Regions from separate parts of the Enterobacter cloacae complex sp. ECNIH7 genome, predicted to be linked through region 1. Evidence: riboswitches for the same ligand, from Rfam matches in the RefSeq annotation. Region 1 holds a riboswitch; each other region holds the start of a gene.
The links. A riboswitch is a leader RNA that binds a small molecule or an ion and turns the genes downstream of it on or off. The one in region 1 is predicted to bind thiamine pyrophosphate.
Positions count from the first base shown of each region.

Region 2: linked by a shared signal. The riboswitch ahead of thiB (thiamine ABC transporter substrate binding subunit) and the one ahead of thiC (phosphomethylpyrimidine synthase ThiC) in region 1 are both predicted to bind thiamine pyrophosphate.
Region 3: linked by a shared signal. The riboswitch ahead of thiM (hydroxyethylthiazole kinase) and the one ahead of thiC (phosphomethylpyrimidine synthase ThiC) in region 1 are both predicted to bind thiamine pyrophosphate.

Region 1 covers NZ_CP017990.1:256,482-266,553, forward strand. Annotated here, with positions in the region: gene WM95_RS01255 (HesA/MoeB/ThiF family protein) at 1-425, opposite strand, end outside; gene thiE (thiamine phosphate synthase) at 412-1,053, opposite strand; gene thiC (phosphomethylpyrimidine synthase ThiC) at 1,053-2,948, opposite strand; TPP riboswitch at 3,027-3,138, opposite strand; gene WM95_RS01270 (Rsd/AlgQ family anti-sigma factor) at 3,193-3,690, opposite strand; gene nudC (NAD(+) diphosphatase) at 3,786-4,559, shown strand; gene hemE (uroporphyrinogen decarboxylase) at 4,598-5,662, shown strand; gene nfi (deoxyribonuclease V) at 5,672-6,343, shown strand; gene WM95_RS01290 (YjaG family protein) at 6,385-6,975, shown strand; gene hupA (nucleoid-associated protein HU-alpha) at 7,162-7,434, shown strand; gene WM95_RS01300 (DUF1481 domain-containing protein) at 7,446-8,138, shown strand; gene purD (phosphoribosylamine--glycine ligase) at 8,186-9,478, opposite strand; gene purH (bifunctional phosphoribosylaminoimidazolecarboxamide formyltransferase/IMP cyclohydrolase) at 9,494-10,072, opposite strand, start outside.
Region 2 covers NZ_CP017990.1:806,018-816,089, forward strand. Annotated here, with positions in the region: gene araC (arabinose operon transcriptional regulator AraC) at 1-111, shown strand, start outside; gene WM95_RS03890 (DedA family protein) at 240-1,007, shown strand; gene thiQ (thiamine ABC transporter ATP-binding protein ThiQ) at 1,040-1,741, opposite strand; gene thiP (thiamine/thiamine pyrophosphate ABC transporter permease ThiP) at 1,725-3,335, opposite strand; gene thiB (thiamine ABC transporter substrate binding subunit) at 3,311-4,294, opposite strand; TPP riboswitch at 4,326-4,426, opposite strand; gene sgrR (HTH-type transcriptional regulator SgrR) at 4,463-6,118, opposite strand; gene sgrT (glucose uptake inhibitor SgrT) at 6,207-6,359, shown strand; gene WM95_RS03920 (sugar efflux transporter) at 6,479-7,657, shown strand; gene WM95_RS03925 (cytochrome b/b6 domain-containing protein) at 7,706-8,287, opposite strand; gene WM95_RS03930 (cation diffusion facilitator family transporter) at 8,394-9,284, opposite strand; gene leuD (3-isopropylmalate dehydratase small subunit) at 9,447-10,052, opposite strand; gene leuC (3-isopropylmalate dehydratase large subunit) at 10,063-10,072, opposite strand, start outside.
Region 3 covers NZ_CP017990.1:3,265,718-3,275,789, reverse strand. Annotated here, with positions in the region: gene WM95_RS16100 (LacI family DNA-binding transcriptional regulator) at 1-261, opposite strand, end outside; gene WM95_RS16095 (MFS transporter) at 500-1,741, shown strand; gene WM95_RS16090 (glycoside hydrolase family 32 protein) at 1,759-3,192, shown strand; gene WM95_RS16085 (hypothetical protein) at 3,277-3,738, opposite strand; gene WM95_RS16080 (YadA C-terminal domain-containing protein) at 3,952-5,025, opposite strand; TPP riboswitch at 5,640-5,736, shown strand; gene thiM (hydroxyethylthiazole kinase) at 5,772-6,542, shown strand; gene thiD (bifunctional hydroxymethylpyrimidine kinase/phosphomethylpyrimidine kinase) at 6,539-7,339, shown strand; gene WM95_RS16065 (GntR family transcriptional regulator) at 7,382-8,128, shown strand; gene WM95_RS16060 (PfkB family carbohydrate kinase) at 8,102-9,055, opposite strand; gene WM95_RS16055 (ADP-ribosylglycohydrolase family protein) at 9,052-10,056, opposite strand; gene WM95_RS16050 (nucleoside permease) at 10,053-10,072, opposite strand, start outside.

The sequences.
Region 1 (10,072 bases):
TTTGCCACGCAGGCGGCGTTAATCGCCTGGCGCGTCGCCATGTTGTCCGTGCAGTCCAGCACCACGTCGGCCAGGGCGACCTCACGGCGCAGATTGTCACCGCTGAGCCGGTCCTGCAGGGCAATCAGCTCAATATCCGGGTTGAGCTGGTTCAGGCGCTGCCGGGTAATTTGCGCTTTCGGCTGGTTGATATCCTCGGTGGTAAAGAGGATTTGTCGCTGCAGGTTGCTAAGGTGAACCTCGTCGTCGTCGGCCAGCACCAGCGTACCGATACCTGCGCCTGCCAGATAAAGCGCGGCGGGCGCGCCTAACCCGCCCAGACCGACAATTAACACCCGGCTGGCGAGCAGCTTTTGCTGCCCGTCGATGGCGATATCTTCCAGCAGGATCTGACGGCTGTAGCGCATAAAATCACGATCGTTCATCACCCGCTCCTGCCAGCTGTAACAGCTGTTCGGTGGCGAGACGCCAGTCTGCGGCCTGGGTGATGGCGCTGACGACGGCGATACTGCCGACGCCGGTCTCCAGCACCGCCGGGGCGCGTTCAAGACTGATTCCACCGATGGCGACGGTGGGGTAATCGGCAAGGCGTTTAACGTGACTCGCCAGCTGCGTCAGCCCCTGCGGTGCGGAGGGCATCTGCTTGGTTTGCGTCGGGAAGACGTGACCCAGCGCGATGTAAGAAGGACGGGCCGCCAGCGCCACGTCGATCTCCATGTCATCGTGCGTTGACACGCCAAGACGCAACCCGGCTTCGCGGATAGCGCTCAGATCCGTTGTTTCCAGATCCTCCTGACCCAGATGCACGCCGTACGCCTGGTGCTTAACGGCCAGCCGCCAGTAGTCGTTGATAAACAGACGGGCGTTATGCCGACGCCCCAGCGCGATGGCGGCAACCACATCGGCTTCTACCTCGTCGTCGCGTTTATCCTTGATGCGCAGCTGGATCGTTCGAACGCCTGTCTCCAGCAGGCGCTCTATCCACTCCACGCTGTCCACCACCGGATAGAGCCCTAAACGGTAGGGGACGGGCGGGAAATCGGGCTTATACATTACGCCTCCTCTTTTTTGAGGTAGATTTCGCCGCCTTTGGCGCGGAAGGTCTCAGACATGTCCGCCATACCCACTTCAATGGTTTGCGCGGCGGCGTAGTCGCGCACCTCCTGGCTGATTTTCATCGAGCAGAACTTCGGTCCGCACATAGAGCAGAAGTGCGCGACTTTGCCTGACTCCTGCGGCAGGGTCTCGTCGTGATAGGCGCGGGCGGTGAACGGGTCCAGCGCCAGGTTGAACTGGTCTTCCCAGCGGAATTCGAAGCGCGCCTTCGACATGGCGTTATCGCGGATTTGCGCGCCCGGGTGGCCTTTGGCCAGATCAGCCGCGTGGGCGGCAATTTTGTAGGTGATCAGCCCCTGCTTCACATCCTCTTTGTTTGGCAGGCCGAGGTGCTCTTTCGGCGTCACGTAGCAGAGCATGGCGCAGCCGAACCAGCCGATCATCGCCGCCCCAATGCCCGACGTGAAGTGGTCATAGCCCGGCGCAATATCGGTAGTCAACGGCCCCAGGGTGTAGAACGGTGCTTCGTGGCAGTGCTCCAGCTCCTCGGTCATGTTGCGGCGGATCATCTGCATCGGCACGTGGCCCGGACCTTCAATCATCACCTGCACGTCATACTCCCAGGCGATTTTGGTCAGCTCACCCAGCGTGTGCAGCTCGGCAAACTGCGCTTCGTCGTTCGCGTCGCGAATAGAGCCCGGACGCAGGCCATCGCCCAGCGACAGAGAGACATCGTACGCGGCGCAGATTTCGCAAATTTCGCGGAAGTGCTCGTAGAGGAAGTTTTCCTGATGATGTGACAGGCACCACTTCGCCATGATGGAACCGCCGCGCGAGACGATGCCGGTCAGACGCTTCGCGGTCATCGGCACGTAGCGCAGCAGCACGCCCGCGTGAATGGTGAAGTAGTCCACGCCCTGCTCGGCCTGCTCCAGCAGCGTGTCGCGGAACGCTTCCCAGGTGAGGTCTTCGGCAATGCCGTTGACCTTTTCCAGCGCCTGATAAATCGGGACGGTGCCAATTGGTACCGGGCTGTTACGCAGGATCCATTCGCGGGTTTCGTGAATATAGCGTCCAGTGGAGAGGTCCATTACCGTGTCCGCACCCCAGCGCGTGGACCAGACCAGCTTTTCCACCTCTTCTTCGATGGAGGAGGTGACGGCCGAGTTACCGATGTTCGCGTTGACCTTCACCAGGAAGTTGCGGCCGATAATCATCGGCTCGGATTCCGGGTGGTTGATGTTGGCAGGGATAATTGCGCGCCCGGCGGCCACTTCGTCACGCACAAACTCCGGCGTGATGTTCTCCGGCAGGCGAGCGCCAAAGCCTTCACCCGGATGCTGATAGCGCAGCACTTCGCTACGGATGCGCTCGCGACCCATGTTTTCGCGGATGGCGATGAACTCCATCTCCGGCGTGACGATGCCCTGGCGCGCGTAGTGCAGCTGGGTCACGCATTTGCCCGCCTTAGCGCGTTTTGGCGTCAGCAGGCCGGTAAAGCGCAGCTCGTCCAGACCGTCGTCGGCCAGGCGCTCTTTAGTGTATGCAGAACTCAGGACGTTCAGCTCTTCGCAGTCGTTACGCGCGTCAATCCACGGCTGGCGCAGCTTTGCCAGACCCTGCTGGACGTTGATAGTAACAGAGGGATCCCCGTACGGGCCGGAGGTGTCATACACCGGCACGGCTTCGTTGTCTTCGTACTGCGGGTTATCTTTGCTGCCGCCGATAAGCGTCGGGCTGAGCTGAATTTCGCGCATTGGGACGCGGATATCGGCCTGCGAGCCGGAAATGTAGATGCGTTTCGAGTTCGGGAAAGCGGTGCCTTCCAGCGTGTCGATGAAGTGTTGGGCCTGTGCGCGCTGTTCGCGGCGGGTCAGTTTTGCAGTAGACATAGCTCATTCCAAAAGTGAAGGACATGGCTTGTCAGACGACGGATGAAGCAAGAGAGGATCGCCCTCAGGCGATACAACAGCAGTGTGACTCTTGTTCCCTTCGCAGGTATTAGCCTGATCAGGTTCCGCGGATCCCGAATTAACGGTCTCAGCCCGCGCTTTCAGGCGCTGGGCACTCCGACAAGAAAAATCCCCCTCGTGAGAGGGGCGAATGGTTGTAAATTACTCGTTAACGATGAAGAACTCAAGCAGGGCGCGCGACGTTCTCTTCGTTACTGATGTTCAAATCGTTGTCCAGCACGAGGGCGATCAGCTTATCTTCCAGCGTGAATCGCTCTTCCAGCGCTTCGCCGAGGTCGGATAGCGCCTGCTGAAATTCAAGATAGTTATCGTGGTCGATAGCGTTCTCGAGCGCGGAATCATAGTAATCCATGATCTGCTGGGTGTTGGCTTCCAGAAGCGGATAGAGCTTGCTGGCCGCTAAATACGGCGTTGTCCCTTCCATTTCGCGGATAATGCGTTCATAAATATTGAAATGGCCGTCGGACAGATAGTCGACCAGGCCCTGACAAAAATCATCCAGCGCTTTTTCGTTCAGTCGCATAAACGATTCTTTGCCAGGCTTAATACCGACCAGATTGTAATAAGCCACGAGTAGATGCTTGCGTACATGTAGCCAGCGATCCACCAGTTTGTTATTTCCTCTAACGCGCTCAGTCAGGCTTTGCAGCTGGTTTAACATGGTCGACTCCGCAAAATGTAGGATTGAATCTGCTTATCCAGAATGTAACCACAATGCTAACAACATGTCAGTGAAGCGAAGGTAGTGCAATAGATATGGATCGTATTATTGAAAAATCAGATCTTGGTTGGTGGATCGTCAGTCACGAACAAAAATTATGGCTTCCTGCCGGGGAAATCCCCTACGGTGCAGCTGAAGCGTTCGATCTCGTTGGACAGCCAGCGCTACAGATCGGCGAGTGGCAGGGTGAGCCCGTGTGGTTGATCCAACAGCCCCGCCGCCAGGATATGGGATCGGTGCGCCAGGTGCTGGATCTGGACGTAGGGCTGTTCCAGCTGGCGGGGCGCGGCGTGCAGCTGGCCGAGTTTTACCGCTCGCATAAATACTGCGGCTACTGCGGTCATACCATGCGCCCGAGCAAAACCGAGTGGGCGATGCTCTGCAGCCACTGCCGCGAACGCTACTATCCGCAGATTGCGCCGTGCATTATCGTCGCTATCCGCCGGGAGGATTCCATCCTGCTGGCGCAGCATACCCGCCATCGCAACGGCATTCACACCGTGCTGGCCGGCTTCGTCGAGGTGGGCGAAACGCTGGAGCAGGCGGTGGCGCGCGAGGTGATGGAGGAGAGTGGGATCAAAGTGAAGAACCTGCGCTACGTCACCTCCCAGCCGTGGCCGTTCCCGCAGTCGCTGATGACGGCATTTATGGCCGAATACGACAGCGGCGAGATCGTTATCGACCAGAAAGAGCTTCTGGACGCGAACTGGTATCGCTACGACGATCTACCGCTGTTGCCTCCGCCGGGCACCGTGGCGCGTCGCCTGATAGAAGATACCGTGGCGATGTGTCGGGCCGAGTATGAGTAGTGTTACACTGAGGCCATGACGCTTAAGGAACTGCAAAAATGACCGAACTGAAGAACGATCGTTATCTGCGTGCGCTGCTGCGCCAGCCCGTTGATGTCACCCCGGTGTGGATGATGCGCCAGGCGGGACGCTATCTCCCGGAGTACAAAGCCACGCGCGCGCAGGCGGGCGATTTTATGTCGCTGTGCAAAAACGCCGAGCTGGCCTGTGAAGTGACGCTCCAGCCGCTGCGCCGCTTCCCGCTGGATGCCGCGATCCTCTTCTCGGATATTCTGACCATTCCGGATGCAATGGGCCTTGGCCTGTACTTCGAAACCGGCGAAGGCCCGCGTTTCACCTCCCCAATCAAAAGCAAAGCCGACGTGGATAAGCTGCCGATCCCCGATCCGGAAGGCGAGCTGGGCTACGTGATGAACGCCGTGCGCACCATTCGCCGCGAGCTGAAAGGTGAAGTGCCGCTGATTGGCTTCTCCGGCAGCCCGTGGACGCTGGCGACCTATATGGTTGAAGGGGGCAGCAGCAAAGCCTTTACCATGATTAAAAAGATGATGTACGCCGAGCCGCTGGCCCTGCATGCGCTGCTCGACAAGCTGGCGAAGAGCGTCACCCTCTATCTGAACGCGCAGATTAAGGCCGGTGCGCAGTCGGTGATGATTTTCGATACCTGGGGCGGCGTGCTGACCGGGCGCGATTATCAGCAGTTCTCCCTGTACTACATGCACAAAATCGTTGATGGCCTGCTGCGTGAAAACGAAGGCCGCCGCGTGCCGGTGACGCTGTTCACCAAAGGTGGCGGTCAGTGGCTGGAAGCGATGGCGGCAACCGGCTGCGACGCGCTGGGCCTCGACTGGACCACCGATATCGCCGATGCGCGCCGTCGCGTAGGCGACAAAGTGGCGCTGCAGGGCAATATGGACCCGTCCATGCTCTATGCGCCGCCAGCCCGCATTGAAGAAGAAGTGTCGACTATACTGTCTGGTTTCGGCCAGGGGGAAGGCCACGTCTTTAACCTCGGCCACGGCATTCATCAGGATGTGCCGCCAGAACACGCAGGCGTATTTGTGGAGGCGGTGCATCGGCTTTCTGCCCAGTATCACCAGTAAGGAGTGATTATGGATCTCGCGTCGCTACGCGCTCAACAAATCGAACTGGCCTCATCGGTGATCCGCGAGGATCGTCTGGATAAAGATCCTCCGCAGTACATTGGCGGAGCAGACGTCGGATTCGAGCAGGGTGGGGAAGTGACGCGAGCGGCGATGGTGGTACTGAAATACCCTTCGCTTGAGCTGGTGGAGTACAAGGTAGCGCGTATCGCGACCACCATGCCGTACATTCCGGGCTTTCTCTCCTTCCGCGAATATCCCGCGCTGCTGGCAGCGTGGGAGCAACTCTCGCAAAAACCTGACCTGCTGTTTGTCGATGGACACGGTATCTCACACCCGCGCCGTTTAGGCGTTGCCAGCCATTTTGGGCTGCTGGTGGATGTGCCGACCATTGGCGTCGCCAAGAAACGCCTGTGCGGCGCGTTTGAACCTCTTTCTGCCGAACCGGGCGCGCTGGCGCCGCTTATCCATAAAGGCGAGCAGCTAGCGTGGGTCTGGCGCAGCAAGGCGCGCTGTAACCCGCTCTTTATCGCCACCGGGCACCGGGTGAGCATGGACAGCGCCCTGGCGTGGGTGCAGCGCTGCATGAAGGGCTACCGCTTGCCGGAGCCGACGCGCTGGGCAGACGCCGTGGCCTCTTCGCGTCCGGCTTTTGTTCGTTGGCAGGAAATTCAGCGATGATTCAGGTAAACTGCGCCTAATTTTCGATTCGAGAGATCATCATGCTACAAAACCCGATTCACCTGCGCCTTGAGAAACTTGAAAGCTGGCAGCACGTGACGTTTATGGCTTGCCTGTGCGAGCGCATGTATCCCAACTATGCCGCGTTCTGTAAGGAGACGGGCTTTGGTGATGGCCATATCTACCGCCGCATTCTGGATCTGATCTGGGAAACGCTGACGGTGAAAGACGCGAAGGTGAACTTCGACTCCCAGCTGGAAAAGCTGGAAGAGGCGATTCCGGCTGCGGATGATTTTGACCTGTACGGTGTCTACCCGGCGATTGACGCCTGCGTGGCGTTAAGCGAACTGCTCCACTCCCGTCTGAGCGGTGAAACGCTGGAGCACGCAATTGAAGTCAGTAAGGCATCTATTACGACCGTCGCGATGCTGGAAATGACCCAGGAAGGCCGCGAGATGACCGACGAAGAGCTGCGTGCAAACCCGGCGGTTGAGCAAGAATGGGACATTCAGTGGGAAATTTTCCGCCTGCTGGCAGAGTGTGAAGAACGCGATATTGAGCTGATAAAAGGGCTGCGCGCGGACTTACGAGAGGCTGGTGAGAGCAATATTGGTATAATTTTTAACCAATGAGACAATAAAACTTGAGATAACGCCCGTTTTGTCGCTCCTCGACTCTTCCCTTTCGCCCCTTGTCTGGTCTACATTTGGGGGGCGAAAAAAAGTGGCTATCGGTGCGTGTATGCAGGAGAGTGCTTTTTTGGCATTTTCGTCGCACTCGATGCTTAGCAAGCGATAAACACATTGAAAGGATAACTTATGAACAAGACTCAACTGATTGATGTAATTGCGGACAAGGCTGATCTGTCTAAAGTGCAGGCTAAAGCTGCTCTGGAATCTACCCTGGCTGCTATTACTGAGTCTCTGAAAGAAGGCGATGCTGTGCAACTGGTTGGTTTCGGTACCTTCAAAGTGAACCACCGCGCTGAGCGTACTGGCCGCAACCCGCAGACCGGTAAAGAAATCAAAATCGCCGCAGCTAACGTGCCGGCATTTGTTTCTGGTAAAGCACTGAAAGACGCTGTTAAGTAAGACGCGTGGCAGTGAACAGTTTTAGCGAAGGGGCGGTAACGCCCCTTTTGTCTTTCTGGCGTGGAACGCTCGCGCTGGCAGGCATGCTGCTGTTGTCAGCCTGCAGCCACGACACCTCTCTGCCGCCGTTTACCGCCAGCGGTTACGCGGACAACCAGGGTGCGGTCAGGATCTGGCGCAAAGATTCCGGCGGCGAAGTGCATCTGCTTTCTGCCTTCAGCCCGTGGCATAACGGCAATACGTCGACTGCGGAATATCGCTGGCAGGGAGATGACCTGTCGCTGATTGAACTGAACGTCTACAGCAAGACCCCCGAACACGTGAAAGTGCGTTTTGACGACCATGGCGAGCTGAGCTTTATGCAGCGCGAAGTCAGCGGTCAAAAACAGCAGCTTTCCAGCGATCAAATCGCCCTCTACCGCTATCGTGCCGAACAAATCCGCCAGACCAGCGATGCGCTTCGTCTGGGACGCGTTGTGCTGCGCCAGGGGCGCTGGCATGCCGATGGGATGGTGACAACCTGCGAAGGACAGACGGTCAAGCCTGAGCTCGAATCCTGGGCAACCGAACACATACAACGTCGTCAGCGTCATTCATCAATGGAGGTGAGTGTGGCGTGGCTGGAAGCGCCGGAAGGCTCTCAGCTGCTGCTGGTGGCGAACGAAGACTTCTGCACCTGGCAGCCGACGGAAAAAAGTTTTTGATTTAAATCCCCTCTCCCTTGAGGGAGAGGGTTAGGGTGAGCGGGAAATTACTCTCCCTGCTCACGCGCAATCGCGCGATAACCGATATCCTGACGGCTAAAGCTGCCGTTCCAGTGAATATCCGCCATCAGCGCGTAGGCGCGTTTCTGCGCTTCTGCCACAGTATGGCCCAGCGCGGTTGCACACAGCACGCGTCCGCCGTTGGTGAGGACGCGATCGTCGTCAGCCAGCTTCGTACCCGCATGGAACACCTTCGCACCTTCAATCTCTTCCAGCGGCAGGCCGTGGATTTCATCCCCGGTGTTGTAGTTGCCCGGATAACCACCTGCAGCAATCACCACGCCCAGAGACGCACGCTCGTCCCACTCTGAGGTTTTCTCGTCGAGCTTGCCTTCGCAGGCTGCCAGACACAGTTCCACCAGATCGGATTTCATGCGCAGCATGATGGGCTGCGTTTCCGGATCGCCAAAGCGGCAGTTGAATTCGATGACCTTAGGATTGCCCTGCTTGTCGATCATCAGACCCGCATAGAGGAAACCGGTGTAGGTGTTGCCTTCCGCCGCCATCCCTTTCACGGTTGGCCAAATGATGCGATCCATGGTGCGCTGGTGGACTTCGTCAGTCACTACCGGAGCAGGGGAGTAAGCGCCCATTCCGCCAGTATTCGGGCCGGTATCGCCATTACCCACACGCTTGTGATCCTGGCTAGTGGCCATCGGCAGAACGTGCTCGCCGTCGACCATCACGATAAAGCTCGCTTCTTCACCGTCGAGGAACTCTTCGATCACGATGCGGTGGCCCGCATCGCCAAAGGCGTTGCCCGCCAGCATATCCTGAACCGCGGCTTCTGCTTCCTCGAGGGTCATCGCGACGATAACGCCTTTACCAGCAGCCAGACCGTCGGCCTTGATGACAATCGGCGCGCCTTTTTCACGCAGATAGGCCAGGGCTGGCTCCACTTCGGTGAAGTTCTGATATTCCGCCGTCGGGATGTTGTGACGCGCGAGGAAATCTTTGGTGAAGGCTTTGGAGCCTTCCAGCTGCGCGGCGCCTTCCGTTGGCCCGAAGATTGTCATGCCCGCCGCGCGGAACGCATCCACCACGCCAATCACCAGCGGCGCTTCCGGGCCGACGATGGTCAGATCGATTTTCTCGCTCTGGGCAAAGCTCAGCAGCGCAGGAATATCGGTTACGCCAATAGCCACGTTTTGCAGCGCGGGTTCCAGCGCGGTTCCGGCGTTGCCCGGTGCTACGAAGACTGTTTTCACCAGCGGAGACTGCGCCGCTTTCCACGCCAGAGCGTGCTCGCGTCCGCCGTTACCAATAACTAATACTTTCATTTTCTGCTCCGGGAATTAATGGCGGAAGTGGCGCATGTCGGTGAAGATCATTGCAATGCCATGTTCGTCGGCAGCGGCAATCACTTCGTCGTCGCGAATTGAGCCGCCAGGCTGGATCACACAGGTGATGCCCACTGCAGCCGCCGCGTCGATACCGTCACGGAACGGGAAGAAGGCGTCAGAAGCCATGGCGGAGCCTTTTACTTCCAGACCTTCGTCACCTGCTTTAATGCCCGCGATTTTCGCGGAGTAAACGCGGCTCATCTGGCCTGCGCCTATCCCGATAGTCATGTTTTCTTTGGCGTAGACGATGGCGTTGGATTTGACGAACTTCGCGACCTTCCAGCAGAACAGAGCGTCACGCAGTTCCTGTTCGGTCGGTTGACGTTTGGTTACCACGCGCAGGTCGGCTTCTGTCACCATACCCAGATCGCGGTCCTGAACCAGCAGGCCGCCGTTCACACGCTTGAAGTCCAGGCCCGGCACGCGTTCTGCCCACTGGCCGCAAACCAGCACGCGTACGTTCTGTTTCGCCGCGGTGATTTTCAGCGCCTCTTCGGATGCCGATGGCGCGATGATCACTTCAACGAACTG
Region 2 (10,072 bases), 550 kb from region 1:
ATTGCCACCGTGGGGCGTAACGTGGGCTTTGAGGATCAGCTCTATTTCTCCCGGGTATTTAAAAAATGCACCGGTGCCAGCCCGAGCGAATTCCGCGCGGGATGTGAATAAACGGTAAAAAAAGATAAACAAACAGGTGAATGCAGAAAGCAACCTGTAAACTATTCAGACAATTGTTGCCTTGACGCGGTGCGGGGCGCTAAGCAGAATCGCTGATTCGTTTTCTGACCGGAATAGTTATGCAGGCATTGCTGGAACACTTTATTACCCAGTCCGTTATGTACTCGCTCATCGCCGTGGCGCTGGTGGCGTTTCTGGAATCGCTGGCGCTGGTTGGGCTGATCCTGCCCGGCACCGTGATGATGGCAGGGCTTGGGGCGCTGATTGGCAGCGGCGAGGTTAATTTCTGGCAGGCGTGGCTGGCCGGAATAATCGGCTGCCTGCTCGGCGACTGGATCTCCTTCTGGCTGGGCTGGCGCTTTAAGAAGCCGCTGCACCGCTGGTCGTTCATGAAAAAGAACAAAGCCCTGCTGGATAAAACCGAGCATGCGCTGCATCAGCACAGCATGTTTACCATCCTCGTCGGCCGCTTTGTCGGGCCAACGCGTCCGCTGGTGCCGATGGTGGCGGGAATGCTGGATCTGCCCGTCGCAAAATTCGTGGTGCCGAACATTATCGGCTGCGTCTTCTGGCCGCCGTTCTACTTCCTGCCGGGGATCCTCGCGGGCGCTGCCATCGATATTCCTGACGGCATGCAAAGCGGTGAGTTTAAGTGGCTGCTGCTGGGCACGGCTGTGCTGCTGTGGCTGGCGGCATGGCTCTGCTGGCGGCTGTGGCGCAGCGCGAAAGCCAGCGTCGATCGTCTGACGCGCTATCTCCCGCGCACTCGTCTTTTGTGGCTGGCCCCGCTGACGCTGGGTGTGGCCGTGGTAGCCCTGGTCGCGCTGATTCGCCACCCGCTGATGCCGGTGTACGGTGAGATTTTATTGAAAGTGGTGAGCCGTTAAGGACTTTTTCCCTCTCCCTGTGGGAGAGGGCATCAGACGGCACGAATGCCCAACAGTGAAGACGCCCCCGCTTTACCGCTCAGCAGTTCTTCTGTTTTTCCATCCCACAAAATACGCCCTTCGGCAATCACTATCGATCGCGGGGCGATGCGGGCAGCATCCTCAATACTGTGTGAAACCATCAGCATCGTCAGCTGCTGGCGCTGACAAACGTCCTGCACCAGGGCGAGCATCTCCTGGCGCAGCGCGGGATCGAGCGCCGAGAACGGCTCATCCAGCAGCAGGATCGGCTGCTCGCGGACCAGACATCGCGCCAGCGCCACGCGCTGACGCTGGCCGCCGGAAAGCTCGCCCGGGAGCCTGTCGATGAACTCGTTGATCCCCATCTGGGCGGCAATGATCTCCAGCTTCTGACGCTGGGCATCGTTCAGCCTGAGTCCCGGATGCATTCCCAGCGCGATGTTTTGCCGCACCGTCAGGTGGGTAAACAGGTTGTTTTCCTGAAACAGCATTGAGACCGGACGTTTTGCGGGCGGCGTGTGGGTATGATCTTGATTGTTAATGGCGATCGCACCGCTTGCCGGCTGCAGAAAACCCGCAATCAGATTAAGCAGCGTGCTTTTTCCCGCGCCGCTTGGGCCAAGCACGGCGATCATCTCCCCCTGGCGCACGGAGAGCGTGAAGCGCATCGGCAGATGCTGGTAAAGCCAGGTTACATCAGTCAGTTTTAACATCACGCCCCGGAAGTTTTTCGATAACGGTAAATAAGGCAAAGCACAGCAGCAGCAGTAACAGCGCGGTGACCGCGCCGTCCTGGCTGCGGTAAGAGCCGATTTGCTGATAGAGCCAGTATGGCAGCGTGCGGAAATCGTCATTGCCAAAGAGAGCCACCACGCCAAAATCCCCAATCGACAATACGCAGGCAAACGCCAGCGCCTGCGCCAGCGGACGTTTCAGTGCGCGCAGTTCGACCACCATCAGCCGCTGCCAGCCCTGCATACCCAGCGACTGGCACAGCAAACCGTAGCGGCTGTTGACGTCGCGCATCGGGTTTTCCAGCACCTTAAGCGCGTAGGGGATGGCCATTAAGGCGTTGGTAAAAATCACAATGCCATCGGCGCTTTCCGGCAGGCCGATGGTGCTGTTAAACAGTAAAAAGAAGCCCGTCGCCAGCACGATGCCCGGCATCGCCAGAATCAGCATGCCCGTCAGCTCCAGCACCTGCCCGGCCTTACGGGCCTGACGCGCGTAGAGTTCGCGGCTGCTCCACAGCAGCATCATGGTCAGCATGACGCACAGTAACCCTGCCGCCAGCGCGATACGCAGCGAGGTCCAGGTCGCCTGCCAGAGGACGGGCTGTTGCAGGACGGAGATGAGATTGAGGTTCAGTCCGTCAACGATAACGGCCATCAGCGGCGGCAGCAGAAGCAGAAGCGCCAGCGCGATCAGGATAAAATCGGTAACGCGGCTGTGCAGGCTGTCCTGCGGATCGCGCCAGCCGGTTATTTGATTACTGCCAGCGGGAATGGCTTTACTCAGCCGCTGGCTCAACAGGACCAGCACAAGGCAGCACGCCATCTGCACCATCGCCAGCAGCGCGGCGCGACCGGGATCGTAGTCGTAACTCAGCGCCTGGTAAATCGCCAGCTCAATAGTGGTGGCCTGCGGCCCGCCGCCGAGCGACAGCACGGTGGCAAAGCTGGCAAAGCAGAGCATAAAGATTAACGCCGCGACGGGCGGGATCTGGCGGCGCAGCCACGGCCATTCGACAAAGCGGAAGAACGACACGCCGCGCATGCCGAGCTGAGCCGCAATCTGGCGCTGTTCACCGGGAATATTTTCCAGCGCCTGCAAAAAGAGGCGCGTCGCCATCGGCATATTGAAAAACACGTGCGCCAGCAGAATGCCCTGCAGTCCGTAAGGCGAGAATGACCATTCCAGACCAAGCTGGCCGAACAGCGAAGCCAGCCAGCCCTGGCGACCGTAAACGCTGAGGATCCCAAATACCGCCACCAGCACGGGCAGGATCAGCGTCATGGCACAAAGGCGAAGCAGCGCCTCTCTGCCTGGGAAGCGCCGACGATACAGCGCGCGCGCCAGGAAAATAGCCGGGATCGCCGACAGCAGGGCAGAGAGAGACGCCTGCCAGAAGGAGAACCGGATAACGTGCCAGAGGTAGCTGTCGTGCCAGAGGGCGAGCAGGTCGCTCTCTGGCGCGTTGAACCACAGTGCAAGAAAAGCCCCCAGGCTGACCGCCACCATCACTGTGGCGGCGAGCAGCCCGGGAAGTAACCAGCCGGGAATCAACGGCTGACGGCGCGTTGCCATTCACTTACCCATGCTGCACGCTGCGCGGCGACCTGCTGCGGCGTAAACTCCAGCGAGGTGTTTGGTTTGGTCAGCTGCTCGAAACCTGCGGGCAGCGCAACGTTCGTAACCGGATACATCCAGTTGCCTGCGGGAATCGCATTCTGGAACGCCGGTGAGACCATAAACTTCAGGAACTTCTCGGCCAGCTCCGGCTGTTTGCTGGCGGCGGTACGCGCGGCGACTTCCACCTGCAGATAGTGCCCTTCAGCAAAATCAGCGGCAGCATAGTTATCTTTCTTCTCGGCGATGATGTGGTAGGCCGGAGAGGTGGTGTAGCTCAGCACCAGGTCGCTTTCGCCTTTCAGGAACAGGCCATAGGCTTCGCTCCAGCCTTTGGTGACGGTGACGGTTTTGGCGGCCAGTTTCTGCCACGCCTCCGGCGCTTTATCCCCATAAACCTTTTGCATCCACAGCAGCAGGCCCAGGCCTGGCGTGCTGGTGCGCGGATCTTCATAAATCACGCGCCATTTCTGGTCACTTTCGACCAGCTCTTTCAGGCTCTTCGGCGGGTTTTTCAGCTTATTTTTGTCGTAAACAAAAGCAAAGTAGCCATAGTCGAACGGCACAAAGGTGTCGTTTTTCCAGCCGCCCGGCACGTTAACGGCATCTGCCGCGACGCCGCTTTTGGCAAACAGTTTGGTCTGCGAGGCGGCTTCCAGCAGGTTGTTATCCAGCCCGAGCACCACGTCGGCCTTGCTGTTTTTCCCTTCCATGCGCAGACGGTTGAGCAGCGATACGCCATCTTCCAGCGCCACGAACTTCAGTTCGCAGTTACAGTCCGCTTCGAAAGCTTTTTTAACTACCGGGCCAGGGCCCCAGTCGGCAGAGAAGGAGTCATAGGTGTAGACCGTCAGGACGGGCTTCGCAAAAGCAGGCAGCGCAAACAGCGCCAGCAGGGGGAGAACTTTTTTTAACACTTTGCACCTCAAAGTTGAGTGGCAAAGGATTTTGAGAGACAGCCTCAAATCCCTTCGCCGGCGTTATCCGGATCAGGTTCGACGGGTATTATCTCAGCGCACATCTTTGATGCAGCACCCCGTTGAGAACGGCGCTATTGTAATGATTTGGTGAATATTACGAAAGCGTTATGGCTCCGGCGGCGCAAACCAGGCGGATTTAAAATCAAACCAGCCCAGGGTGTTCATCCGCAGGCCGCGCATGCTGCGCTGGCCCTGGATCATCAGCCAGTGGTGGATCAAGGGTACGATCGCCTGCTCGGCCAGCAGCTGCTGGCACCACGCTGCAAGATTCATTTCGCCCGCGCGCCACAGGGCGGCGTCCTGCTGCCAGTCACGGTCGATGCAGTGCTGGATCAGCGGGACTTCATACAAATGCGAGAAAAGGGAAAAATCGAGCGGCAGGGTAAAGTTGGCGCTGTTGAGCCAGATATCACTGGCGATCTCCCCCTGATGCCATTCGTCATAGTCCACTTCCCTGACCTCTAACCTGACCCCCTCGGCTGCCAGCAGCCGGGTCATGATTCTGGCGATAAAACGATGCTCCACGTGCTCGCGGTAGTAGGTCAGGGTGATGGACTCCAGCCCTGCGGGTTTGTCGCAGTGAACCGGGCGGGCGTGGTGCCAGCGCGGAAGCAGGCCGTACGCCGGGAACCAGTATGTCTGGTACTGCTCTTCCGCATGGTAAATCAGATTGGAAGGGGACAAAACGTGGCTGATCCACTTGCGGACGGCCTGATTTGCCCCACGGTGGGTGCGGCGGTCAAACAGGAGATAGTAGCATCCCTCCTCCAGGCGACTCTCCACGGCTTTTTCTCCCGTGGTGGGGCCTTCCAGCGTCAGCCCGCAGCTCAGGTCTTCATTGAGATCCGGCAATACCCAGACGTTCACTTCGTCGATCAGCGCCCGATAGCCAAAGTAGTCGTCGAACGCGCGGATTTTCAGCTGGTTGCTGTTATTGCGGGACACGGAGTAAGGCCCGGTGCCAATCGGCAGGCTGGCAAAGTTGTTCATTGATTCCCACTCGCCGGGCAAAATCATCGACGGCACATAGCCCAGCAGCCAGGGAAGCCACTTATCCTGCTGCGACAGCTCAATATCCAGCGTCCAGTCCGTGGGGGAGTGGACGCGGGAAATATGCGAGTAGAGCGGGAGCCTGCGGGCACGTTCCAGAGAGGCGATGACGTCGTGCATTTCCAGCTCGCGGCCGTGGTGAAAATGGATGCCGGGGCGTAAAAAAAAGCGCCAGTGAAGCGGGGAAACCTGCTGCCAGTGGTGCGCGATATCCGCCTCCAGTTCCCCGTTTTCCTCATTTATCCGCGTCAGGCCGCTGAAGATTTGCCGGGCCATGTGGGTTTCAGAGCGGCGTAAGGCCGTGCCGGGCAACAGATTTTTCATCGGACGGTAGTAGAGCACCCGCAGAATGTGTCGGCCCTGACGAAAGCTGCGCCCGAGATGGGAAACCAGCATCTGGCGCACGGCGGCTTTGTCGCCCACCAGTTGGACCAGTTGATCGATGCGATCCTGCTCGAGCAGATCTTCCGCGCGCTGCTGCTGCAGCGCCAGCCCGGTATAGAGGAAAGTCAGCCGCGAGCGTTTGCCGCGTCCCGCCTCCGCTTCCCAGCTTAACCAGCCCTGCTGCTGCATGGTGTTGAGCAGCGTGCGCATATGGCGGCGGGAGCAGCTAAGCAGGTCAGCCAGCTCGTTGAGCGTGGTCTCCTGCGATTGCCCCTCGCAGCACTGCCAGAGGCGGATAAACTGTTGTTGCAGACGACCGGAAGGCATAAAAGGGGAACTCCTGACAAAAAACCAGCAATTTATTTTTCCCTATATTAGGCCAATAATTCTCCCCGATGAAGCGAGGAGGTAAATTATGAAGAGGTCTACCGCACGTCAGTTCTATCAGCAGTACTTTTCAGCGACAAAAGGAGCGTCCTGGCTGGCCCGCCGGTGTGCAGAGCAACGGCTGAAAACGTTAGAAGAATTGATGCAGTGGGACGTTACAGCCCCGACCTCTTCCCGCTAACTCGCCTCGATCATGTGTGACTGAGTATTGGTGCTTATCACCCGCCAGCAAAATGTTTTTGCTGGCTTTTTTCGTTTACTATTCACCCAATTTCGATTCGCTTTCACAAGGACTTGCGCATGCTGTGGTTGATGACGATGGGGCGACGCCTGAACGGCGTGTATGCCGCTTTTATGCTGGTGGCCTTTATGATGGGCGTGGCGGGGGCGCTGCAGGCGCCGACGCTGAGCCTGTTTCTCAGCCGCGAGGTGGGGGCGCAGCCGTTTTGGGTCGGCCTGTTTTACACCGTTAACGCCATTGCCGGGATCCTGGTCAGCCTCGCGCTGGCGAAACGATCGGACAGCCAGGGCGATCGCCGCAGGCTGATCCTCTTTTGCTGCGCCATGGCCGTGGGTAACGCGCTGCTCTTTGCCTTCAACCGTCATTATCTGACGCTCATTACCTGCGGCGTGCTGCTGGCATCGCTGGCGAACACCGCCATGCCGCAGCTGTTCGCGCTGGCCCGTGAATATGCGGATAACTCGGCGCGGGAAGTGGTGATGTTCAGCTCGGTGATGCGCGCCCAGCTTTCGCTGGCGTGGGTCATTGGTCCGCCGCTGGCCTTCATGCTGGCGTTGAACTACGGCTTTACCACCATGTTTTCCATCGCCGCCGGGATTTTTGTCATCAGCCTGGCGCTTATTGCCTTCGCGCTGCCGTCCGTGGCGCGCGTCGAACAGTCGACGGATAAACCTGTCACCGAAGTGAGCGGCTGGCAGGACAAAAACGTCCGCATGCTGTTTATTGCCTCCACGCTGATGTGGACCTGCAACACCATGTACATCATCGATATGCCGCTGTGGATCAGCAGCGATCTGGGCCTGCCGGACAAGCTCGCGGGGATCTTAATGGGAACTGCCGCCGGGCTGGAAATCCCGGCAATGATTCTGGCGGGTTACTACGTTAAGCGGTTTGGAAAGCGCAGGATGATGATCGTCGCCGTGGCGGCCGGGGTGCTGTTCTACGCGGGGCTGATCCTTTTCCATTCGCGGGAAGCTTTGCTGGCTCTGCAGCTGTTTAACGCCGTGTTTATTGGGATTGTTGCCGGGATCGGCATGCTCTGGTTTCAGGATCTCATGCCCGGCCGTGCCGGCTCGGCGACCACGCTTTTTACCAACAGCATTTCAACCGGGGTGATTCTGGCGGGCGTGATTCAGGGGGCGCTGGCGCAAAGCTACGGCCATGCGTCTGTCTACTGGATGATTGCGGCGCTATCCGTCGTGACGCTTCTGCTGACCTGCCGCGTAAAAGACGTGTGATCGGATGAACGAAACGGAGCCCGGGAACGCCGGGCTCTGTGAACCGTTTTATTCTGAATACTGATATTTACGCTGCGCGCGTAGCGTCAGGTACATATGAACGAGGCCCATGAAGCCGTGTGCCCAGAAATATGTCTCAATAAAGACCGTCAGGAATTTATGCAAATCCAGGACGGATTCCGTGACGGACGAAACCGGCCCGAGCGTGGCGTTCAGCACGTACCAGGCCGCGCCGCAGAGTGCAACGCCCAGCAGCGCCAGCACGCCCAGACCTTGCACCGTTGCCGCCATACCGCCAGCATGCGCGTCAGGAAGCTGACGCTGCGCGAGGGTGCGAATATCGTCAACAATTCCGCGAAAATCCAGCACCAGCAAGGCGAAGTAATACTTAAATCCGCGCTGGGTTAACATCCATGCCATCATGGCAATGCCACAAAAAATTAAACCAAATCCGGAGATAACATGGATCCAGGTGACAATTCCGTTCAGCCCGGATTCGTGGAGGGCTTCACTTTCGGTGAAATTAGAATTGATAATCTGGGCCAGGACCAGTACGGCCACAAGAATGTGCAGTATGCGAAGAAAAGGCGTTTCTTTATGGGGAAGCGTATCGCGTAATGTTGGTTTCATCGCATTTTACCTCAATAATGAGAGAGCTGATGCGATGCAGTGTGACGCAGATTAATTAACGAAACCTTAACGATCGGTTGCGTCACACTGTATTTATGCGTTTCGATTAGCGGGCAGGATCAATATGCGTCATCACGTTCAGCACATTGAATTTTTGCATCACGTTATTTCTGGCATTAACGGCAATCTGATGTCCTTCTTTTACGCTTAATTCGCCGTTTACTTCCAGATGAACATCGACAAGGGCTAAATCACCCATCTTGCGGGTTTTTAAATCATGGAGTCCGGTGACGCCCTCGGTTGCGAGAAGACACGTTTTGATGTCGTGCTCCAGTTCGGGCTCCAGCGAGCGGTCCATCAGGTCGTGCAGGGCATCGGCAGAGAATTTGTAACCCATATGGGCGATGAAAATCCCGACAATCAGGGCCGCAATGAGGTCCATCGCGTGAAAACCCACTAAATTCCCGGCAATGCCGATGGCGACAACCACTGACGACGCTGCGTCAGAACGGGCGTGCCAGGCATTGGCTATCAGCAGCGAGGACTGAACACGTTTTCCCGTGGCAAACATGTATCTGAACAGGCTTTCCTTCACCACCAGCGCCAGTATTGCCACCCACAACGCGGCCCCGTTCACCAGCTGATGCGTCTCGGGGTGAAGCAGTTTATTGCCTGCGGACCAGAGCATCCCGACCCCCACAAGCAGCAGAATAGCGCCAATAATGAGCTTTGCACCGTTTTCGAAACGCAGATGACCGTAATGATGATCGATATCAGAGGCTTTCTGACTCTTTTTATTCGCAACCAGAACGACAAAGTCGGAGGATAAATCGGAAAGAGAATGAATCCCATCAGCAATTAAACCCTGTGAGCCGGAAAATATTCCTGCAAGTATCTGAAAGGCGGTGAGTAAACTATTTATTATTACGCTTACTAATGTGCATTTATGTATTTCCCGAGAACGGATATGAGACTCATTGCCATTTTTCTTTTCCATGATTGTTTCCGCTGCCAGCTGATTGAACGGTTATTCTGCGCAGGAAACATTAAATTGACATTAAATATAACGTCATTAGTGGCTGGGTTTGGGAAGTATTTACAGAAGGAGTCGGGTATCAAGATAAAATGCGGCCTGCAGAATGGACTGCAGGCCGGAGGATTATTTCATAAATGCAGGTTGTTTGTTTTCGTAAGCGGCAATCGCCGCGTCGTGCTGGAGAGTTAAACCAATGCTGTCCAGACCGTTCAGCATGCAGTGACGGCGGAAGGCATCAATGCTGAAGCTGTAGGTCTTATCCCCGGCTTTCACCACTTCGGCTTCCAGATCCACTTCAAACGAAATGCCCGGATTCGCCTTAACCAGCGCGAACAACTCATCGACCTGTTCATCGCTCAGCGTGACGGGCAGCAGCTGGTTGTTGAAGCTATTGCCGTAGAAGATATCCGCGAAGCTAGGGGCAATGACCACTTTAAAACCGTAGTCGGTGAGCGCCCACGGCGCGTGTTCACGGGATGAGCCGCAGCCAAAGTTTTCGCGTGCCAGCAAAATGGAGGCGCCTTTGTATTCCGGGAAGTTCAGAACGAATTCCGGATTAGGCACTTCGCCCTTATCGTCCAGGAAACGCCAGTCGTTAAACAGATGTGCGCCGAAACCGGTACGCGTTACTTTCTGCAGAAACTGTTTTGGAATAATAGCGTCAGTATCGACGTTAGCGGCGTCCAGCGGGACAACACGGCCCGTATGTTGGGTAAATTTCTCTGCCATGATTGTCTCCTTATTTCAGG
Region 3 (10,072 bases), 2.1 Mb from region 1:
CGTCTCTTCAATAGACAGCGCGATCTCCACTGAGAAAGGTGTCGTCACCGTATCGAGCGCCAGTACGCCTATGGTTTTCGGCGAGGCATGCGCGCCGCGGATTTTCTTGGCGGACAGATCCGGCACATAGCTGGTCTGCTCGATAGCCAAATGAACGCGTGCCAGCGTTTCCGGTTTAAGGCGCTCCGGGCTGTTCAGTGCGCGGGAGACCGTCATCAGCGATACGTTAGCCAGCTTTGCGACGTCCTTCAGGGAAGCCATCTTGTTACTCCGTTAGTGCTCTGTGTGAGAGGGTATACAACTAAGTCGCTGATGTAAAAAGAAGGCTGCTGCACAGGCCAGGCCATTCTTACCTGAGTGATGAAAATTTGATCGCGATCTCACTCTCTTAATGTTAACGTTAACTTTCGTGATTAACATCTTAATTTTTTACCAAATAGCATGAGAGAACTTAAATGTTAACGTTACCATCCTGTCATTACTCCAACATGAGAATGTCATGATGAAAACGCATCACTCTCACAGCTACCCTTTATTAAGCGCATTACTGTTTTTCTTTTTTGTCACGTGGTCCTCTTCCGGCTCGTTGCTTTCTATCTGGCTCCACCAGGAGGTGGGGTTAAAGGCAGGGGATACGGGAGTCATCTATGCCGTACTGTCTGTCTCCGCGCTGTGCGCGCAAATCTGCTACGGCTTCATTCAGGATAAACTCGGCCTGCGAAAAAACCTGCTCTGGTTTCTGACCAGCCTGCTCATTCTTTCCGGTCCGGCCTTCCTGCTGTTTGGTTATCTGCTGCACATTAACGTGATACTCGGCAGTATTTTCGGCGGGATTTATATCGGACTAACGTTTAACGGCGGGATTGGAGTACTGGAATCCTATACCGAGCGCGTGGCCCGCCAGAGTCAGTTTGAGTTTGGTAAGGCAAGGATGTGGGGATCGCTTGGCTGGGCGGTGGCAACCTTTTTTGCGGGACTCCTGTTTAACATTAATCCGAAGCTGAACTTCGCGGTGGCGAGCTGCGCCGGGCTGGTGTTTTTTGTGCTGCTGGCGCGCCTCAGGGTCTCTTCCGCCCCGCACGCCATGCAGGAGGCGGTGTCCGGCGGTAAGGTCACGCTGGAGGATGCATTGCGCCTGCTGACGCTGCCGCGCTTCTGGGCGCTGGTGTTTTTCGTTATCGGCACCTGTATTTATGGCGTTTATGACCAGCAGTTCCCGGTCTATTTCTCCTCCCAGTTCCCGACGTTACAGGAAGGGAACGCCATGTACGGCTATCTCAACTCATTCCAGGTTTTCCTGGAGGCGGCGGGTATGTTTTGCGCCCCGTGGCTGGTGAATCGTCTCGGTGCGAAAAACGGCCTGATTTTCGCCGGAATGGTGATGGCGATGCGTATGGTGGCATCGGGTCTGGTTGAGGGACCGGTACTGATCTCCATTACCAAGCTATTGCATGCGGTTGAGCTGCCCGTTTTGCTGGTCTCCATCTTTAAATACAACAGCCTGCATTTTGATAAGCGCCTCTCTTCCACCCTCTATCTGGTGGGCTTTGCCTGTACAAGCTCTGTGATTGCCTCGGTCCTGTCGCCGCTGGCAGGTTACAGCTATGAGAAATACGGCTTTGCTCAGTCCTATCTCATCATGGGGCTACTGGTATTCAGCACCACGTTTATCTCCATCTTCCTGTTGCGCTCGGGTAAGTCCTCTTCTGACCCGCTTATGCCGCAACCTTCCACTATCTGACTGAAAAGAGTAGACAAATGACGTATTCCATTGCCAAAGCTGAACAGGAACTGCAGGCCAGACAAGGCAGTCTTAACCTGCGCTGGTATCCCCGTTACCACCTCGCCGCACGTGCTGGCTGGATGAACGACCCGAATGGCCTGGTCTGGTTTGACGGCTGGTATCACGCCTTTTATCAGCATCATCCATATTCGACCCAGTGGGGGCCGATGCACTGGGGCAATGCGCGAAGCAAAGATTTAGTTAACTGGGAGCACCTCCCGGTTGCGCTGGCACCGGAGGGACCAGACGACAAGGACGGCTGTTTTTCTGGCTCAGCGGTGGTCGATGGCGACACGCTGGCGCTGATCTACACCGGCCACAAATTCCACGGCGATCCCGGCGATGAGGCGAATCTCTACCAGGTTCAGTGCCTGGCAACCAGCCGAGACGGCATCCAGTTTGTGCGGCACGGGACCGTCATTGACACACCGCCCGGACTGCATCACTTCCGCGATCCGAAAGTATGGCGTGAAGGGGAGTGGTGGTACATGGTCGTTGGTGCGCGGGAGGGTGATACGGGCCAGGTGCGTGCGTACCGGTCTGCCGATCTGCGCGAGTGGCAGGACATGGGCGTGCTCGCGGTGGCTGAAAAAGAGATGGGCTATATGTGGGAATGTCCGGACTTTTTCACCCTCAATGGTAAACGCGTGCTGATGTTTTCGCCTCAGGGGCTGGAGGCAGAGGGATTCAAAAATCGTAATCTTTTCCAGAGCGGCTACCTGCTGGGCGAGTGGCAGCCCGGCAAACCTTTCGTGCGTGAAGGAGAATTTGTGGAGATGGATCGCGGACATGATTTCTATGCGCCACAAAGCTTCCTGACTCCTGACGGCCGCCGCATCGTTATCGGCTGGCTGGACATGTGGGAATCGCCCCTGCCGGAACAGCAGGATGGCTGGGCAGGCATGCTCTCCTTACCGCGCGAGCTGACGCTTAGTGTGGATAACCGCCTGCAAATGCGGCCGGCCAGAGAAGTTGAAACCCTGCGCGGAGCATGGTTCCCCTGGCCGGTAAGTACGCTTAATAACCAGCAGATGACTCTGGTTGAACACTGCGATGCGATGGAGGTCATTCTGCAATGGGATTGCGCGAATAGCAGCGCGGAGCAATACGGCATTCGTCTCGGCGACGGGTTACGCGTCTATGTTGATGCGCAAATGCAGCGCCTTGTGCTGGAGCGACACTATCCACAGTATGGCCTGTGCGGCACCAGAAGCGTCGCGCTTAACCTGAACGGCGTGCTCAGTCTGCGCTTGTTTTTTGACTACTCTTCCGTGGAAGTGTTTGTTAACGAGGGTGAGGCGTGCCTCAGCAGCCGTATTTATCCTGATGCAGACTGCCGCGAGCTGGCGTTGTTTGCCTGGACGGGGGGAGCGTCGCTTATTCATGGCGGGGCGTGGCAGTTAGAGTAAATCTGTATTTAGTCATGAGCTAAAATAAAGCCCCATACAAATGGGGCTATGTAAATCTTATCAGGAGGGAGCGTAGTCCTAAGATCACATTTTTGATAATTGTGCGTTTACGACTCTCTCTTTTTCGACAACCAGCTGCATAATATAGCTATCCTTGTGCCATAAACCCTTATTTGGCTTCCAGCCTTTCGAAAGCAGATATTCAGCAGCATCAGATATTGGCTTATTCATAACGCGATCCGCTTCACCTGAAAACTGTTTAACATCGCCGCTTGCTTTGGCAGGCTTGCTGTCACAACGACCCGCAGCATCCATAACCTGAGTGCAGCCTTCAGGAAAATGCTTATGTGCTGATTGTGCAAGTTGAGCAGCATTCTCCAAAGCCTGTTTTTCTGCAGCAGCGTTAATGGCTGATGTGCGGTTTTGCTCTGCAATATAACAAGCGTCTTTACTCACCCCCTTGCTTTGACAATCCGCCATCCGTTGCGCTGGTGAGGAACACGCAGCAAGAGATAATACAGCCGCTATCATCATTAACTTTTTCATTATTGCCTCAGTAATTGCAATTATAAATATAGGTGCCTAACATCAAGCCGATCCATATCCCTAATAAAATAAAAGTGAGATACAAAACAGCGGAGATAAAAATGTACTTTGTCATTTTATTTGCGAGCAGCAATGTATTGAGTTATAGCCAGCTGATTAAAACTCATGGGCGATTTTTTTAGCTCACTGGCATTTTGTTTTAATATTGTAACATCACCATCCGTAAGATGCGGATGCCGCAACAATTTCATCACCGTTGGATGTACCTGATGTAGAGAGAGTAGCAGCTACATTCTCAGCGAACTTATGACGGTAGCCGATTGCATAACCTTGCGCATCTTTGAAGTTGGCAGCACCGACGGCAACCGCGTTATCTGTATCAACGTAATGCAAACCAGCAAGAGAAGCAGCGCCAGCGATACCAGCACGATATTCCTTGCGATCCTCATTCTGCTGATTCTCCAGAGAAGAGAACTTAGCGTTATTTTGACTCTCTAACGCAGTAATACGTGATTCATGATTCGCTAATTGTGCGCTGTGATTCTGAATCGTCGCTTCCTGTGTTTGCTGGCGTGACTGAACGGTAGCAACAGCAGCTTTATTCGCTGCGGCTACCGTTTGTGCATCGACAGCTAAAGATTGCGCATAAGCGCCCGTATTAAATGCCTGAGTCGCTTTGCCAGAGGCATCCTGAAGTGCTTGATCTTGTCTATCCTGATCGGCGTTGAAAATGCTTTTATCGACCTTACTTGCTAGCGCTTGAGTGTTGGCGTCTGCTTTGTTGTTCGCATTGGTCGCGGTGATGTCAGTTTTATCTACTCTCGTGTTTGTATCAATGATTGCTTGACCGTTAGTAATAACGCCTTGTAAAGCCGCATCTGCTTTATTATTAGTGTTATCAATCAATATATTCTGTTTGTTATCAGTGATTGTCTGATCTGCTTTGTAATCGTCGATTTTCTGATTAAGGATAGCGTTAGCTTGAGTGTTAGCATTTACGCCATCTTGAGCAGTGTTAGCTGTATCTTGTGCTTTATTAATAGCTGTATTTGCTCTGTCAATATCGCCCTGAAGGTTATAGATTTGCCCGTCTTGCTTAATGTTACTCCCCTCGATGTTATCAAGGTTATAGGCGGTTTTATCGGTACCCTGAATTTGAATGTGAGCACCTGGATTGTTGACGTTATCGTCAAGGTTTATGTTTACTTCCGCAGCATTTGCAGTATTCATTGAACCAGCAAACACAAAACCAAAAACAGCGATAGCTGTTGTATTTAAATAGTTCATTTTAAAGCTCTCATCATCACTACAAGAAAAAATAAAGTAAGGGCGCTATCCTGGCGGGAAGATACAACGTCTTGTTATATCTGAAATAATTCACAATTAACGTTGAAAATTTTTGTTTGATAACTTATTTCGTAACGTGCAGTAACTATCTATGAATGTGTAATTTTGATTATTGATCTAAATCATAAATAGCAGGAATAGCTAAACGAGTCATTCCAGAAAAGCTCGGCTTAATAATCTTATAATACAATAAGATAGCGATTCATGATGGATGAGAGCCAAATTAGATATAAAACACCAATACATTAAATGTATTTAAGTGTTTTGATTAAAATTGGTTAATAATACACATAACAGTTTATGTAAATTTATGGGTTTTTGCCGATTATTTATTATCGAATCTTTCGCTAGCTTCGAATGAAATGAAATCAGCTCATTTTTGTTACGGGATATACCAGGAAAAAATATTTATGTTGAAGATGCTAGCGAAAAAGTGTTTAGGGAGATTCATAACGCGATCGCTGCCGTGATAAATCAAAACCCCTTGCGCCTGACCTGTGGCCACGGTTACACTGATTGAGAACATTGATTTCAATAAATCATTGTTTTAAAAGTATTTTGACTCGGGGTGCCCTTCCTTGTGAAGGCTGAGAAATACCCGTATTACCTGATCTGGATAATGCCAGCGTAGGGAAGTCAGATGCCTTCCCGGTCATCGCTTCTTCACGCAAGGCAGGAGCGAAACCATGCAGCCTGACCTGCTCGATTTACGCGTTTTACACCACTTCCGAACCCGTTCTCCGCTGACCCACTGTATGACCAACGATGTCGTACAGACCTTCACGGCCAACGTTTTGCTGGCGCTTGGCGCATCACCCGCGATGGTGATTGAGGCCGAAGAGGCTGAACAGTTTGCCGGCATCGCCGATGCGCTGCTGATTAACGTTGGTACGCTGACCTCGCCGCGTGCCCAGGCGATGCGTCGGGCAATAGAAAGCGCGGTGGCTGCAGGCAAGCCCTGGACGCTGGACCCGGTTGCCGCGGGCGCCCTGACGTTCCGCACCCGTTTTTGCCATCAAATCCTTGCCCTGAAACCGGCTGCCATTCGCGGCAATGCCTCCGAAATTCTGGCCCTTGCCGGAATGAGCGCGGGCGGGCGCGGCGTTGATACAACCGATACCGCAGCCAGCGCGGTGCCCGCCGCACAGGCGCTGGCTCGCCAGACCAATGCCGTTGTGGTCGTCACCGGCGAGGTGGATTACATCACTGACGGGCAACGCACCCGCACGATAACGGGCGGCGATCCGTTGATGACGCGCGTAGTGGGAACCGGATGCGCGCTTTCTGCCGTTGTGGCGGCGAGCTGCTCGCTGCCTGGCGACCGGATGGATAACGTCGCTGCCGCCTGCGGATGGATGAAGCGAGCCGGAACGGTGGCCGTTGCGCAGTCACGTGGGCCTGGCAGTTTTGCCAGCGCGTTTCTGGATGCGCTCTATACGCTGGAGGAGCAGGCATGAAACGGATTAACGCCCTGACCATTGCCGGCACCGATCCCAGCGGCGGCGCGGGTATCCAGGCCGATCTCAAAACCTTCTCGGCCCTTGGCGCGTACGGCTGCTCGGTCATTACCGCGCTGGTGGCGCAAAACACGCGCGGCGTGCAGTCGGTCTATCGTATCGAGCCGGATTTTGTTGCCGCGCAGCTGGATTCTGTGTTCAGCGACGTGCGCATCGATACCACCAAGATCGGCATGCTGGCCGAGACGGATATTGTGGAAGCGGTGGCCGAGCGGCTTAAACGCTATCAGGTGCAAAACGTGGTGCTGGATACCGTCATGCTGGCGAAAAGCGGCGACCCGCTGCTCTCCGCCTCCGCCGTGGAGACGCTGCGTACAAAGCTACTGCCGCAGGTGGCGCTTATCACGCCCAATCTGCCGGAAGCCGCCGCGCTGTTAGGCACATCGCATGCGCAAACTGAACGCGAGATGAAAGCGCAGGGAAACGCGCTGTTGGCAATGGGCTGCGGCGCGGTGCTGATGAAAGGCGGGCACCTGGATGATGCCGAAAGCCCGGACTGGCTCTTTACCCGCGACGGCGAAGTACGCTTTACCGCGCCGCGCGTGCAGACCAAAAACACCCACGGCACGGGCTGCACGCTCTCCGCCGCGCTGGCGGCGCTGCGCCCGCGGCATGGCGGCTGGGCCGATACGGTGCGCGAAGCGAAAACCTGGCTCTCGGCGGCGCTGGCAAAAGCCGATACTCTGGAAGTGGGTCACGGTATTGGGCCGGTTCATCATTTTCATGCATGGTGGTAACCCAGTATACTGGCAGGAAACACCACGCCTGAGAAAACAGAGATGGAACAAGCGCATACCCGGTTAATCGCTCAACTGAATGAACGGATCGCCGCGCCTGACAACACGCCGCTGTACCTGAAATTTGCCGAAACGGTAAAAAACGCGGTGCGCAGCGGGGTGCTGGAGCACGGGAATATTTTGCCCGGCGAGCGCGATCTGAGCCAGTTAACCGGGGTGTCGCGCATCACTGTGCGAAAGGCGATGCAGGCGCTGGAGGAAGAGGGCGTGGTGACGCGCTCCCGTGGCTATGGCACGCAAATCAACAATATCTTTGAATATTCGCTGAAAGAGGCGCGCGGTTTTTCCCAGCAGGTAGTGCTGCGCGGCCAAAAGCCTAATACGCTGTGGGTCAACAAGCGGGTGGTGAAGTGCCCGGAAGAGGTCGCAAACCACCTGTCGATTCCTCCGGACAGCGAGGTCTTTTTGCTCAAGCGCATTCGCTATGTGGATGACGATGCGGTGTCGATTGAAGAGTCCTGGGTGCCGGTTGGCCTCATTCCCGATCCGGATGCGATTGGCATTTCGCTGTACGACTACTTCCGCAGCCAGAATATCTTCCCGCAGCGCACCCGTTCACGGGTTAGCGCCCGCATGCCGGACAGCGAGTTTCAGGCGCACATTAAGATGGACGAAAAAATACCGGTGCTGGTGATCAAGCAGGTTGCGCTTGACCAACAGCACCGGCCGATTGAGTACAGCATCAGCTACTGTCGCAGCGATCTATACGTCTTTGTGTGCGAGGAATAATTCGTCGCGAGTCGGGGCGCAGTCCCCGCCGCGGTGGCTGACTACCCAGGACGCCACGGCATTCCCCAACAGAACGGCGTCTGCCAGTGACCATCCCGCCGCCAGCCCGGCAAGCGTGCCGCCCGCGTGGCTGTCGCCTGCGCCAATGGTGTCCACAACCGTCGCTGGGAACGTCGGAACAACGCCCGAGACGTCACCGTCATACCATGTGGCGCCGTCTTTATCATGCCGCACAATCAGCGCGGCGCCGAAGCGCTGCTGCCACTCCGCACCCAGGTTTTCAGCCGCTACGCCCAGTCGTTCGGCTGCGATCTCCGCTTCCTGACGATTGAGCGACACGATCGGCCTGCAGGCCATAATCCGCGCCATCAGCGCGTCGGGGATATCCGCGATGCGAGGGCCGAAATCGATAAACGCCGTCACGTCCCGCAACCCCTCCAGCCAGCGTGTCAGCAGCTCGCCGCACGGCGAGGCCAGCTGGTAGCCGGATAAGTAGACCAGGCTCTTCGACGGGATGTTAAGCACATCAAGCCAGCGCTGCTGCCACTGGTTCTCCACGCCGCTAAAGGACATAAAGGTGCGCTCGCCGTCTGGCTCCACCAGCGCCAGGCACCAGCCGTTATCGCCGGTTTCGGCCTCGATGGCGCTGTGCAGATCCTGCTTCGCCATGGCGTTGCGGATGATGTCCGCCCATACCCCGTGACCCACGGGCAGGGCGTTTTGCGCTGTAATGCCGAGCCGCTTCAGGGCGATGGCGATATTCAGCGCGCAGCCGCCAATATTCACGCCCTGCTGTTTGAGCTCGATATCGCACCCGCGCCAGGGCAGGGCGTAGGCGTCGGCGATGACGTCTATCACCGCCGCGCCCAGCACCGTCACCGGGCGCGTGGCGTGCAGGGTGTCGAGACGTTGGGCAAATGAACTCATACGCCCTCCCTTTGCTCCCGGTAGTGCAGCAGTTTCTCGCTATAGTGGCCGAAATCGAGCCGGTTGACGGCGTCGAGTTCGGCTTTGAGCGCCGGGTCAATCGCCTGCACGCCATGGAGCGCGCCGCAGATGGCCGTCGCCATCGCGCCAATAGTGTCGGTATCGCCGCCCAGGTTGGCGCATAAAATGGCGCAGCGGTTTGGGTCGGTTCCCGCCAGTTCGACCATCGCAATGGCCGCCGGAACGGACTCAATGGTGCTGGTTCCGGCCCCCACAAGCTGGTAAACCTGCTCGCTGGCGGACTCAACCCCGTTGGCTTCCCGTACGGTCTTAAGCGCCAGCTCAATACGTGCCGCCAGCGACGCGCTGAAGGTGGTGGTTTTCGCCTCCTGCGCGTAGCGGGCGATACCCGGCAGCGCATCGACGATGTTCTGCCAGCTTTCGCCGTCGACGGCGCGGGAAATCGCCCAGGCAATCACCACCGCGCCGGCAATAGCGAGGTCGGATTTATGGGTCGGGCTGGAGGCCAGCGCCACCTGCTCAACAAAGTGTTCCAGACGCGTGGCCGGGAGCAGGCAGCCCAGCGGGGAGGCGCGCATCGCCGCCCCGTTGGTTACGCCGTTGTTGTCCAGTTCGCTAACCGGCTTGCCGTCGCGAATCGCATTAAGCGCGATTTTGGAGGTCGGGCCGAGCACGTTCTTATTAAACGCGTCGAAATCGAGCGCCCAGCGCAGAATATGCTTGCCGATAACGTCCGCGTTAATCTCCCCGTCGCACTCGATGAGCGCGTCCGCCAGGCACAGCGCCATTGAGGTATCGTCGGTGAACTCTGCCTGTTTGAAATAGCAGGCCGCATTATTCTCTGCCGGGCCGGGTAAAAAGCGGTCGATCCAGCCGAAGTGCGCCTTGACGCGCTTTCTCGGCCACAGCTCCGACGGCATGCCCATCGCATCCCCTAACGCCTGCCCGTAAAGGGCACCGAGAACACGTTCTTGTTTCATTTAACTTCCCCTTGTG